3 regions of the Paenibacillus mesotrionivorans genome follow, and region 2 is predicted to be linked to each of the others. Evidence: riboswitches for the same ligand, from Rfam matches in the RefSeq annotation. Region 2 holds a riboswitch; each other region holds the start of a gene.

Region 1 (3,270 bases), on a different contig from region 2:
CAGGACAAGGATGGCAAGCCTGTATTTGAGCTGATCTTCCTGAATACCATCACCAAACCCTATATTCTGGAATATCAAAGTCTGGTCATTGCCAATAACAATGAAACGGTGTCGAATACCGCCCTGTTGTCCGGCACCAATGTGACCAGCACCAAAACCAGCAATACCACGAATGTTGTGGTTAAATTTTCCTCCGGGGAAGGGACCGGAAGCGGCGGCATCACCAATGCCAATCTTACTGTTGTGAAAAAGGATGCGGCGGATTCCAATGTGCGGCTTGCCGGCGCGGAATTCGATCTGTACCGCAAATCCGGTTCAGGCGAGATTTATGTGGCCAGCGGGAAGACGGATGCTCAGGGCGAAATTGTATTTACCCGGTTGTACGGGGGCAGCTACGTGCTGAAGGAGGTTAAGGCGCCGGTTGGCTACCGTTTGGACACGGCGTCCCACAATATCACCATCAATACCGCCGCGGTTACCACGGTGCTGACCAATGAGAAGCTTCCGTCTGTGACGCCAACACCTACGCCAACGGCAACACCGACGGCTACGCCAACGGCAACACCGACGGCAACACCGACGGCAACACCGACGGCAACACCGACGGCAACACCAACGGCAACACCGACGGCAACACCAACGGCAACACCAACGGCAACACCAACGGCAACACCGACAGCAACGCCGACAGCAACACCGACGCCGACATCGACAGCAACGCCGACAGCAACACCAACGGCAACGCCGACACCGACAGCAACGCCGACGCCGACACCTGATGGGAATTCAGGCGGGTCAGGGGAGGAACCAAGCACCCCGACTCCCAGTCCCACTGTCAGCCCCAGCGCCAGCCCGACGCCTGCAGTGACGGCCACCCCGACGCCTCAAGCCACCACAGAGGCTTCGGCCAGCCCGTCTCCCAGTGTTACACCGGAGCCTGGAACACCGAAACCAACGCTGACGCCGTCCCCTACTCCGACACCCTTGACCGAAATTACGGATCAGGACACGCCTAAGGGAGGCTCCGTACCGGTACCGGAGGGAGGAAAGGTGGATATTGCCAAACCCCCGGGGCATGGCACATTGAGCGTGGACGATACCGGCAGCTGGCTGTATACGCCTGATCCTGGATATACCGGGAAGGATTCCTTTACAGTCAATATCGTGGACAAGGATGGCAACGGGGAAGACCTGCTTATCGAAATCGATGTGGAGGAGGTCCCCTTGGGAGGCTTGACCCCTGCGCCGGAGATAGCCACCTTACCCAAAACCGGCGAGGAGCGGAGATTGCTGTGGCAATTGGCAGGAATAGGCCTGCTGGTTGCGGGAGTTTCCCTGCGGAGATTCCGTTTGAAGAAGTAACCCAAATCACAGGCCAAAGAAAGCTGCCGGACAGAGATTCCGGCAGCTTTTTTGTCATTCAAAAAAAATGTCTTTCCTGTGAAGGACAGGCTATAGGTACTAGCATATTTTTCTACAACTCTATTGAAAAAATGTCGAATTTCTGATAGATTAAAACCAAAGGCAATACACGATAAATGGCAAACCTGCCGAAAGGCTGGGACGCAAAGCTACAGGGTCTTCCCTTCCCAAGAAGGATGGCAGCCAGCTACCGAATGCAATTGGCTTTTTTCATTTTTAAGGCATCACCCAAGCCTACACCGATAACGGCAAACCTGCTGAAAAGCAGGGACGCAAAGCTAAAGGGCCTTCCCTTCGTCAGAAGAATGGCAGCCAGCTCCCGAAGGAGGTTTTTTGTATGCGGAAGTTCATCACGTCTATTGTCGCAGCAAGTATGCTTTTCGCATATGCATCCGCCGCATCTGCCGCATCCTGGTTGAATGACAGCAAGCTCTCAGCCGGATCCATCGGCGTCCAATACCAAGCGGATTCCGGTGCCCGGGTCAAGGTCATGGTTACCAAGGACGGGACAAGCTACACCTATGACTTGAAGAATAACGGAACCGAAGAAAGCTTCCCGCTTCAACTGGGCGATGGAACCTACAAAATTGCCGTACTGGAGAATACCACCGGCAACAAGTACAAGAGTGTATACTCGGCAACCAAAGATGTTGTGCTGGCCGATGCCAATGCCGTTTACCTGAATTCGACCCAAAATGTAAACTGGGCTGCGGCTACCGATGTTGTAGCAAAGGCGAAGGAATTGACTGCAGGCTTGAACACAGACGAAGCCAAGGTCAAGGCCATTTATGACTATATTATCGGTTCTGTAACCTATGATTATGAGCTGGCTGCCAATGTTGCTACCGGGTACATTCCTAACCTGAGCCAAGTATTGGTGGACGGGACAGGCATCTGCTACGACTATTCCTCCCTTTTTGCCGCCATGACCCGCAGCGTCGGGGTACCCACCAAGCTGATGATGGGCACATCGGAATATGTCAACGTATACCACGCCTGGAACGAAGTGCTTCTGAACGGGGCATGGGTAACTGTAGATACCACCGTGGATGCAGGCAGCGGAAGCGCCGCCTTCGCCAAGGACAGCAGCAAGTACGTTGCCGCTAAGAGCTACTAATAAACAGCAAGGCCGGAGGAGCGATCCCCCGGCTTTTTTTATTTCTTTTTGCGGCCTGCGGCCCGTTCCTCCCGCTCCCATTTTTTGAGGTGGGAATAAGGGTCGAAGGACCATTCGGCCAAGCCGTTATCCCGGTACAGGCCAAAATGCAGATGCGGAGGGAATTTCCCGGAGGTGCCGGGTTTGCCGTAGCCGGAGCTTCCCACCCAGCCGATCACCTGTGCAGGCTTGACCACATCGCCGGTTTTGACCTCCTTGCTGAAGCCGGAGAGGTGGGCGTAATAATGATACACATTATTCAGATCCCGGATACCTACTCTCCATCCGCCGAAGGGATTCCAGCCCATGACCTCAATAATTCCGTAGCAGGTGCTGCGGACTGGAACACCATGGTGGGCGAAGAGGTCGGTTCCCTCATGAATCCGGTCGCCTCCCCACCCGCGGCTGGCGCCCCAGGTATCCCGGTACGAATAATCCGCCCCCAGCGGGAGAGGAAATGCGTGGGTAAACAAATCCAGGGTACCGTAGGCGGCATAAATTTTGGAAAACTGGAGAATCCGTTCGACCGCCCGGTTATTCTGGTAATATTCCCATAACCCGATCCGGAAGTTTTCCTCATCCGTCCCGAATTTGGTAATCTGCCGCGCGAAGGCTGCCAGCCTGTCCAGATCGCTGTTCCGGTCCGCCCGCCCATCCCCGTTTCCGTCCAGACCTTTGCCGCCGAATGCCGC
Region 2 (3,270 bases):
GGTTTATAATCGCTTTTTCTTTATGGGCCTTATTCTCTTAGGGGGGAGCTCCGGCGCAATCCTGTCGGCTGTCCGTTCCCGGTTCGATTTTTCCGCTGGGCCACCTGCCTGGCTGCAACGCATCTGGGATGCATTGGAGAAAATCAGCCCATATGTGTGGATTATCGGGTTATTTTGCCTGGCAGTGTTGATGTTCTTAGTCTCCCTCCGATTGTCCATCCGTTATTTCGAAAAACGGGAGGATCTTTAATCCCGATCCCATTTACACAAACAAATCATTTACACACAAAAAACCGCTCACCGGGCCTAAAAGCCGTACAGAGCGGTTTTTGCTTATCCGGGTTTGTTCTTGCCGCGCAGCCTGCGGAAAAAAGCGGTAAGCATACCGCCGCATTCCTCACGCAGCACCTCGCCTACCAGCTCCACCCGGTGATTGAACCGGTCCTCCTGCAGCAGGTTCATCAGGGTGCCGGCACAGCCGGCCTTGGGATCGGGTGCTCCGTATACGACGGTGGGAACACGGGATTGCACAATGGCCCCGGCACACATGGGACAGGGCTCCAGCGTAACGTACAGAGTACAATCCAACAGCCGCCAAGACTGCAGACGGGTGCTTGCCTCCCGGATCGCGATCATTTCCGCATGGGCAGTGGGGTCCAGAGTGGTTTCCCGCAGATTATACCCGCTGCCTACAATTTCCCCCTGCCGCACAATAATAGCCCCGATAGGCACTTCTCCCAGGCTTTCCGCCTTGTACGCTTCTTCCATTGCCCGGCGCATCCAGTATTCATGATCCATGAAAATCCACCTCCGTTATGGATAAGAAACCGAACATGTTTTCGATCTTGTGCACAGCCTGTGGATAACTTTGTGGATAGATGTGAATAACCGCCTCATTTTTCCACATCTTATTCTAATCGTCCCCAGATGAAATCACAATCACCCCTTTTTTATTCACAAAAAAATGACTTTGTGATGGATTGAAAACATTCTTGAAAACCCGTATACTATTTTCATAGAAGAAAACAAGGGTCCAAAGTGCTAGAAGGATTCCCAATTGCCCAACGTAATACGACAAAAGGCAAACTATTCCGAAAGGATAGGACGCAAAGCCTAGGGTCTACGGTATGTTCACTCCGGTGGAATGCTAGGATCGCCTGGTTACCGAATATCACCGGGGCGTAAGCAAGCTGTATCGATAGAGCTGCTTCCGACGGAGGCGGCTTTTTGTCATTTTATCGCATCTCCCAGCAAGGGACGCCCTACAATTCATAGAAAGGCTGGTGACGTTAATGAGCCGGGTCGAAGCGAAGAAGAAGCAAGTCGGTTTTACTGAGGTGAAGGAGGTTCCTTCCTCCACTATCCTGGTCCATTGCAGAACCGTTGTGGAAAAAAGCGGCTTTGTCTCCACGGGGATTATGACTCATGTGGAGGGGGATTTGCTGGAGATTGAAATCAGCGACTCCAACCGTTTTGTCCTAGGGGAGAATGTGAGGCTAACCGTGTACACGCCGGCCGGCATGTATCTGATTCCTTCTACGATTGTGGGCAAGGATACGGGATCGCTCATGATGATCAATCCCCCGGAGAATCAGCGGAAGTTTAATGAAAAGCGGATGTTCCCACGGGTGGAGATCAGCAAAAGCGGGAAGCTGGCCGCCTGGAAACGCAAGGGGGCTATCGGTATCTTTGAGGAAGCGGACCAATTGATGGCCATTGATATCAAAAATATCAGCCTGAGCGGTATCGGGTTTACGCTGCCGGATCCTTTCCGGCTGGAGGAGCACACGGAGCTGAAGCTGGAATTGGAGCTGGGCAGCCTCATTGCCTGCACCGCCAAGGTGGTCCGGATGGAAAAGGGAATCGGCAGCACCTATTATGGTGCCCAATACGTGGAGATGGAGGATGTGAAGATAAACACCCTGCGGGCGTTTATTCTGCGGGAACAGATTACGGCACTCTCCACCTCCAAAAAAGAGGCCAATAAGCGGACTTTTAAATAGAGAGCTTTTAAATGGGAAAACCCACGTTACAGCATGCGGGTTACCGCCGTGTACAGCAGACCCAAGCCGATGCCGGCAACAATTACCGCGGAGACTTTATTCAACAACAGAGTCAGCCTGCCGGATGGATCCCACCGGCCTGCCAGACGGCCCGCCAGAGCCAGCGCTGCAAACCACAGCCAGGACACCACAATGCATGATAAAGCGAACACCAGACGGTCGGCTCCCGCATATTGAAGAGAGGCGCCGCCGATTACCCCGATGGTATCCAAGATGGCATGAGGATTGAGCAGGGAGACAGAGGCAGCGAAGGCGATCTGCCTGCGGCCGGAATAAACAGCCGCTTCGCCGGAAGCGGAGCCGGGCTGCTTGCGCCACAAGGAAGCCCCCATGTACAGCAGGAAAATGGAGCCTGCGGCCATTAATAGTGTCTCCAGCCAGCTGTTATTGAGTACGGCCAGAGACATACCCGCTACCGCCAATCCGATGAGAAGCGTATCACAAACCGCCGCGGTAAGCACCGCCGGCAGAGCCTTGCGGAAGGATTGCTGAAGGGCCCCCTGTTGAAAAATAAACACATTCTGCACCCCCAGAGGCAGAATCAGGCCCAGGGCCAGAATAAAGCCGTGAATAGCTGAAGAAGCCAATTGAACCGACAACCGGAGCACATCCTTTCTGTTTGGTAGAACATTTTCTATGAAACAGATTGTATAGCAGGGTTGTTTTTTTGTCTCCGGCCAAATGGATGGTTGGAGAACCAGCCAAATTGGGAGATAATACATATAAACAGGGGGGAGCACAATGGACTGGAAGCCGGACCGGTATGGGGAGCTGTCCTTGCAGGAGCAAATTGTCCGCTATTTCAAGGAGGGTATACTGCGCGGAGAGTGGACGGTGGGGGCTCGTCTGCCCTCCCAGCGCATTCTGGCACGGCTGTGGCAGGTGAACCGCAGCACGGTGGCACAGGCCATGGCCGAGCTGGCAGCACTGGGGCTGGTTGAGGGACAAACGGGCGGGGGCACCCGGGTGGTCAACGAATCATGGAGCCTTCTGGCCGCCCCGCCAACGGATTGGGGCCAGGTGGCGGAGAGCGGGCGCCATCAGCCCAATTTGCCGGTGATCCAGACCATTAACCGGATGGAGGCCGACCCCGGCATCATCCGGTTGGGGACGGGGGAGCTGGCGCCGGAGTTGCTTCCCGGCCGTGAGATGGCCCGGCTCCTGCAGGAGGGAGCCAAACGTCCCGTCGCCTTGGGCTATGAAGAGC
Region 3 (3,270 bases), on a different contig from region 2:
CCCGGGTGGGCAAGGATCTAAACCCGCATAATGGTGCAGCTTTGAGCTTTTCAAATTCAGGCATAGATGCCCCACCGGTTCGCCTGACAGCCGGGCCAGCAGGACCGCAGTGCCAAAGGCCACTACCGTGGTCCCGATATTGGGGGTGGAGCCGGTAAACACAATCAGCTTCCCGTTTCCGTTCATGGCTTCTCTCCTCCTTCCTCCTCCGGCTTGGATGCGGACAGGAAGGCGATTACCAGCTTGTTCTGCTTCGTTCCGCAGGCTTCGTCGATCACGCGCCATTGGTCCTCGGTCAGGTTCAAATTCAGCTGCTCCGCCTTACCATTGGCATCCCTACGGGAGGTATACAGCTTCTCCTTGTCGTTATTCACCTTGGCGATAATGCTCGGCTCCTTGGGATCATCCACCTCCGTATTGGCGGAGGACTTGATGGAGGCCACCGTTACCGCCTCCTCCAGCAGGCGGACCGTGCCGCTTTTGCCGGTAGCATAAACCGCCACCTGGTCCCCCGCCCGGATTCCTCCCGGAATGGACAGCACATATTCCTTGGGGACGGGAAAGGTGGCTTGTCCGGGAGCGGGCAGCAGGGAAAACCGGTCTATCTTCCAATCCAGGATTGGCTCACGTGTTCCCAGGGGAACCAGCGCCCATTTGCCCACAGCGGACTCCACCGTCTCGAGCATGCCTGGACGCAGCCCGCTTTTGACAACGGTGACCAGCTCCAGCATCCCTGCCTCCAGCCGGGTTCCGGCGGGAATAAAATCCTTCGGGGCTACAATGCGCACCGTTTGCTGCAGCTCCACCTGCCGGATTAAAATCATGTACACACCGTAGACCAACAGCACTGCCAGCAATCCCGCCACAAGGCTGTAGCCTAAATTTCTTCTTCTGGTCAACGCTCCCTCTCCTTTATGCCGGACGAAAAAAAGGACGCAAACCGGGGAAATTCCCAAGTTTGCGTCCTTCGCAAAACTAATGATCCGTTTATTCAAGTGAGGTTATCTTATCAGACATGCCCGGAATACGTCAAGTAAATATTTACAGTATTACCGGATAAAGCTTCCGCCGTATAGGTAGCGGTATGCCCAGGTTTTCCCCTCGATGGTGTCGATGCGCACTCCGCCGGATTCGGGCGAATAGGTATGCAGCATCTGGCCGTCGCCCAGGTAGATGGCCACATGGGTCACTTCCTCGGTCATGGGATTGACATTGGCATAGTCCGAGGCTTTGGAGCCGGCGTAGGACATAAAGAACATCAGATCGCCGCGTTTGAGATTCTTCCAATCCATCTCAATTCCGCCCAGCTCCTGGACGTATGCAGCCTGACCGCGGGAGTCGGCAGGAATGGCAGTGCGGTCACATTCCAGAAGGCCTGCAGCACAAAGTCAGAGCAGTCAAAGGTGGTAATGTCAAACCGGGTGGAGCCGAACTCATAAGGCGTGCCCATATACTTCATGCCTTCAGCGATAAAGGCTTCAATCAGGTCCGACTTGCTCAGCTTCATTTTGTAGACGTTGGTATTCAGCTTTATGTATTTGGTGCCGGCGCTGGCATACCCCTCGACACCTGCGGCATCTCTGACTTTAAACCAGCTGTCATTGGCCTTCTCCAGAACCAGCAGCTCTTCGCCCTTCGTGAGCATACGGACAACATCGCCTGAGGTGGAAGGGGCTTTTCTCATATTCACACCGTAAATGACTTCTGCGTTACTGGTGATCTCTATGTATTTGTCACTGGCGGAGACAAAACCTTGTTGGCCGTTCTGATCCTCAATCCGGTACCAGTAGGGGTTTATTTCATCCAGGACCTTAACTGTTTCGTTTTTCTTGAGCAGCCGGTAGAGCGTACTTGAGGTTGAAGGCTGGGACCGGAAGCTGACGCCAGCGATTACCTTGCCCTTCGTGGGGACCTCGTCCTCGGCGGCTGCTGCGGTGAGGGGAAGAAGCATAATGAGGAAGGTGACGGCAAGAAGCAGAGACAGGGTGCGTTTCATCATGTGGAACCCTCCATTAGGTATAATGTCGAAGTCATCGAAAGAGCACTCTTCCGGCCGAAAGAGTGCCCCTGAGGGTATCTTCTGTTCGGCAGCTGGCAGGCATTCCGCTTAAGCGGGGCAGCCCCTGTAGCTTTGCGTCACCGGCTTTCGCCGGGTTTGCCTTTATCGGAAAACCGGGTCGTCGATGTCTTCGTAATCCCATTATAAATTGAGGGGGTACTTGTCGAATATAGAGCAACAGACTCGATTTATGTCATTTCCTTCATGCCCCGGTACCTATTGACACACTGAAAAATTTTGGAAACTTTGTGGTGCTTTAGCCTCCGGTGGATTCAACTCCTCCTGCCTACCCGCCGTATCAAACAGCATCTTCTTGCGGAATTCATTAGGGGAGCATGCCTTGAATTTGCGGAACATCTTGTAGAAGTGGGCCATGTTGGACATCCCCACCTCTTCCCCGATCTGGGAAATGCTCAGATCCTTGGTAAGCAGCAGCCGCTCGGCCCGCCTGATTTTTTTGAGGGTAATATAATCCACGAAGGAAATCCCCATGGTTTTTTTGAAATACTTCACAAAATAATGGTAGCTCATATTAGCCAGCTTGCAGGCTTCCTCCACCTGGAGCTTGTCGCTCAAGTGTATATCGATGTAATCCAGAACCGGACGCAGCCGGATAATGTCGGAATTCTCCCGGGACGGGATGACCTTCCGTGAATCCGCGCGGAGCAAAGATAGAATGATCTGCTTGATCTGGATGCTGATGGCGATTTCGTAGCCGTCCTGCTTGGCCAGAAATTCCTCGTTGATGGATTGGATGCAGCGGGCAACCGTCTGCCGTACCTCATGGTTTTCCTGGAATATGTAATTCAGCCTGCTAAGAGGGACGGAAGGATCGGCAAAGTAGCGGTAATAAGGCAAACCGCTGTTTTCCAGATGCTCCTGGATATCAAATTGAAACACCAGATAAGAGCCGTTGTCGCAGGGATAATCCGTGTGCAGCTCATTAGACCCGATAAGAATCAGCTCTCCGGGCTGCAGGACAACGGGGGTTTCGTTGAGATAGAAGCCGTAGCGCCCCTGGAGCATCAGAATCAGCTCGATTTCCTTATGGTAATGCCAGCGCGTCACCTTCTGGTACGGCTGGCAGGAACGGACGGCATCAAAAATTTTCACCGCCAAAAATGGATGCTGGTACTGTATATTTTCCCGAATAGATTCCATAAGCGCCTCCGCATTCAAACCCTGTTGTTCTTTATTGTAACATAAGCATC

The links. Region 2 has a riboswitch for cyclic di-GMP ahead of ACI1P1_RS20845 (PilZ domain-containing protein). Riboswitches for the same ligand answer to the same signal wherever they lie in the genome.
Region 1: another riboswitch for cyclic di-GMP. It lies ahead of ACI1P1_RS09635 (transglutaminase-like domain-containing protein); the one in region 2 lies ahead of ACI1P1_RS20845 (PilZ domain-containing protein).
Region 3: another riboswitch for cyclic di-GMP. It lies ahead of ACI1P1_RS26085 (SH3 domain-containing protein); the one in region 2 lies ahead of ACI1P1_RS20845 (PilZ domain-containing protein).

The regions. Positions count from the first base shown of each region.
Region 1 is NZ_JBJURJ010000005.1:312,920-316,189, reverse strand. Features, by position in the region: gene ACI1P1_RS09640 (collagen binding domain-containing protein) at 1-1,362, shown strand, start outside; cyclic di-GMP riboswitch class I at 1,531-1,617, shown strand; cyclic di-GMP riboswitch class I at 1,660-1,746, shown strand; gene ACI1P1_RS09635 (transglutaminase-like domain-containing protein) at 1,760-2,539, shown strand; gene ACI1P1_RS09630 (M23 family metallopeptidase) at 2,578-3,270, opposite strand, start outside.
Region 2 is NZ_JBJURJ010000014.1:177,173-180,442, reverse strand. Features, by position in the region: gene ACI1P1_RS20855 (ABC-2 transporter permease) at 1-250, shown strand, start outside; gene tadA (tRNA adenosine(34) deaminase TadA) at 334-798, opposite strand; cyclic di-GMP riboswitch class I at 1,071-1,169, shown strand; gene ACI1P1_RS20845 (PilZ domain-containing protein) at 1,293-2,003, shown strand; gene ACI1P1_RS20840 (LysE/ArgO family amino acid transporter) at 2,030-2,650, opposite strand; gene ACI1P1_RS20835 (aminotransferase-like domain-containing protein) at 2,805-3,270, shown strand, end outside.
Region 3 is NZ_JBJURJ010000022.1:21,008-24,277, forward strand. Features, by position in the region: gene ACI1P1_RS26070 (AAA family ATPase) at 1-186, opposite strand, end outside; gene ACI1P1_RS26075 (CpaB family protein) at 183-899, opposite strand; gene ACI1P1_RS26080 (NlpC/P60 family protein) at 1,050-1,292, opposite strand; gene ACI1P1_RS26085 (SH3 domain-containing protein) at 1,259-1,999, opposite strand; cyclic di-GMP riboswitch class I at 2,084-2,170, opposite strand; gene ACI1P1_RS26090 (helix-turn-helix domain-containing protein) at 2,276-3,220, opposite strand.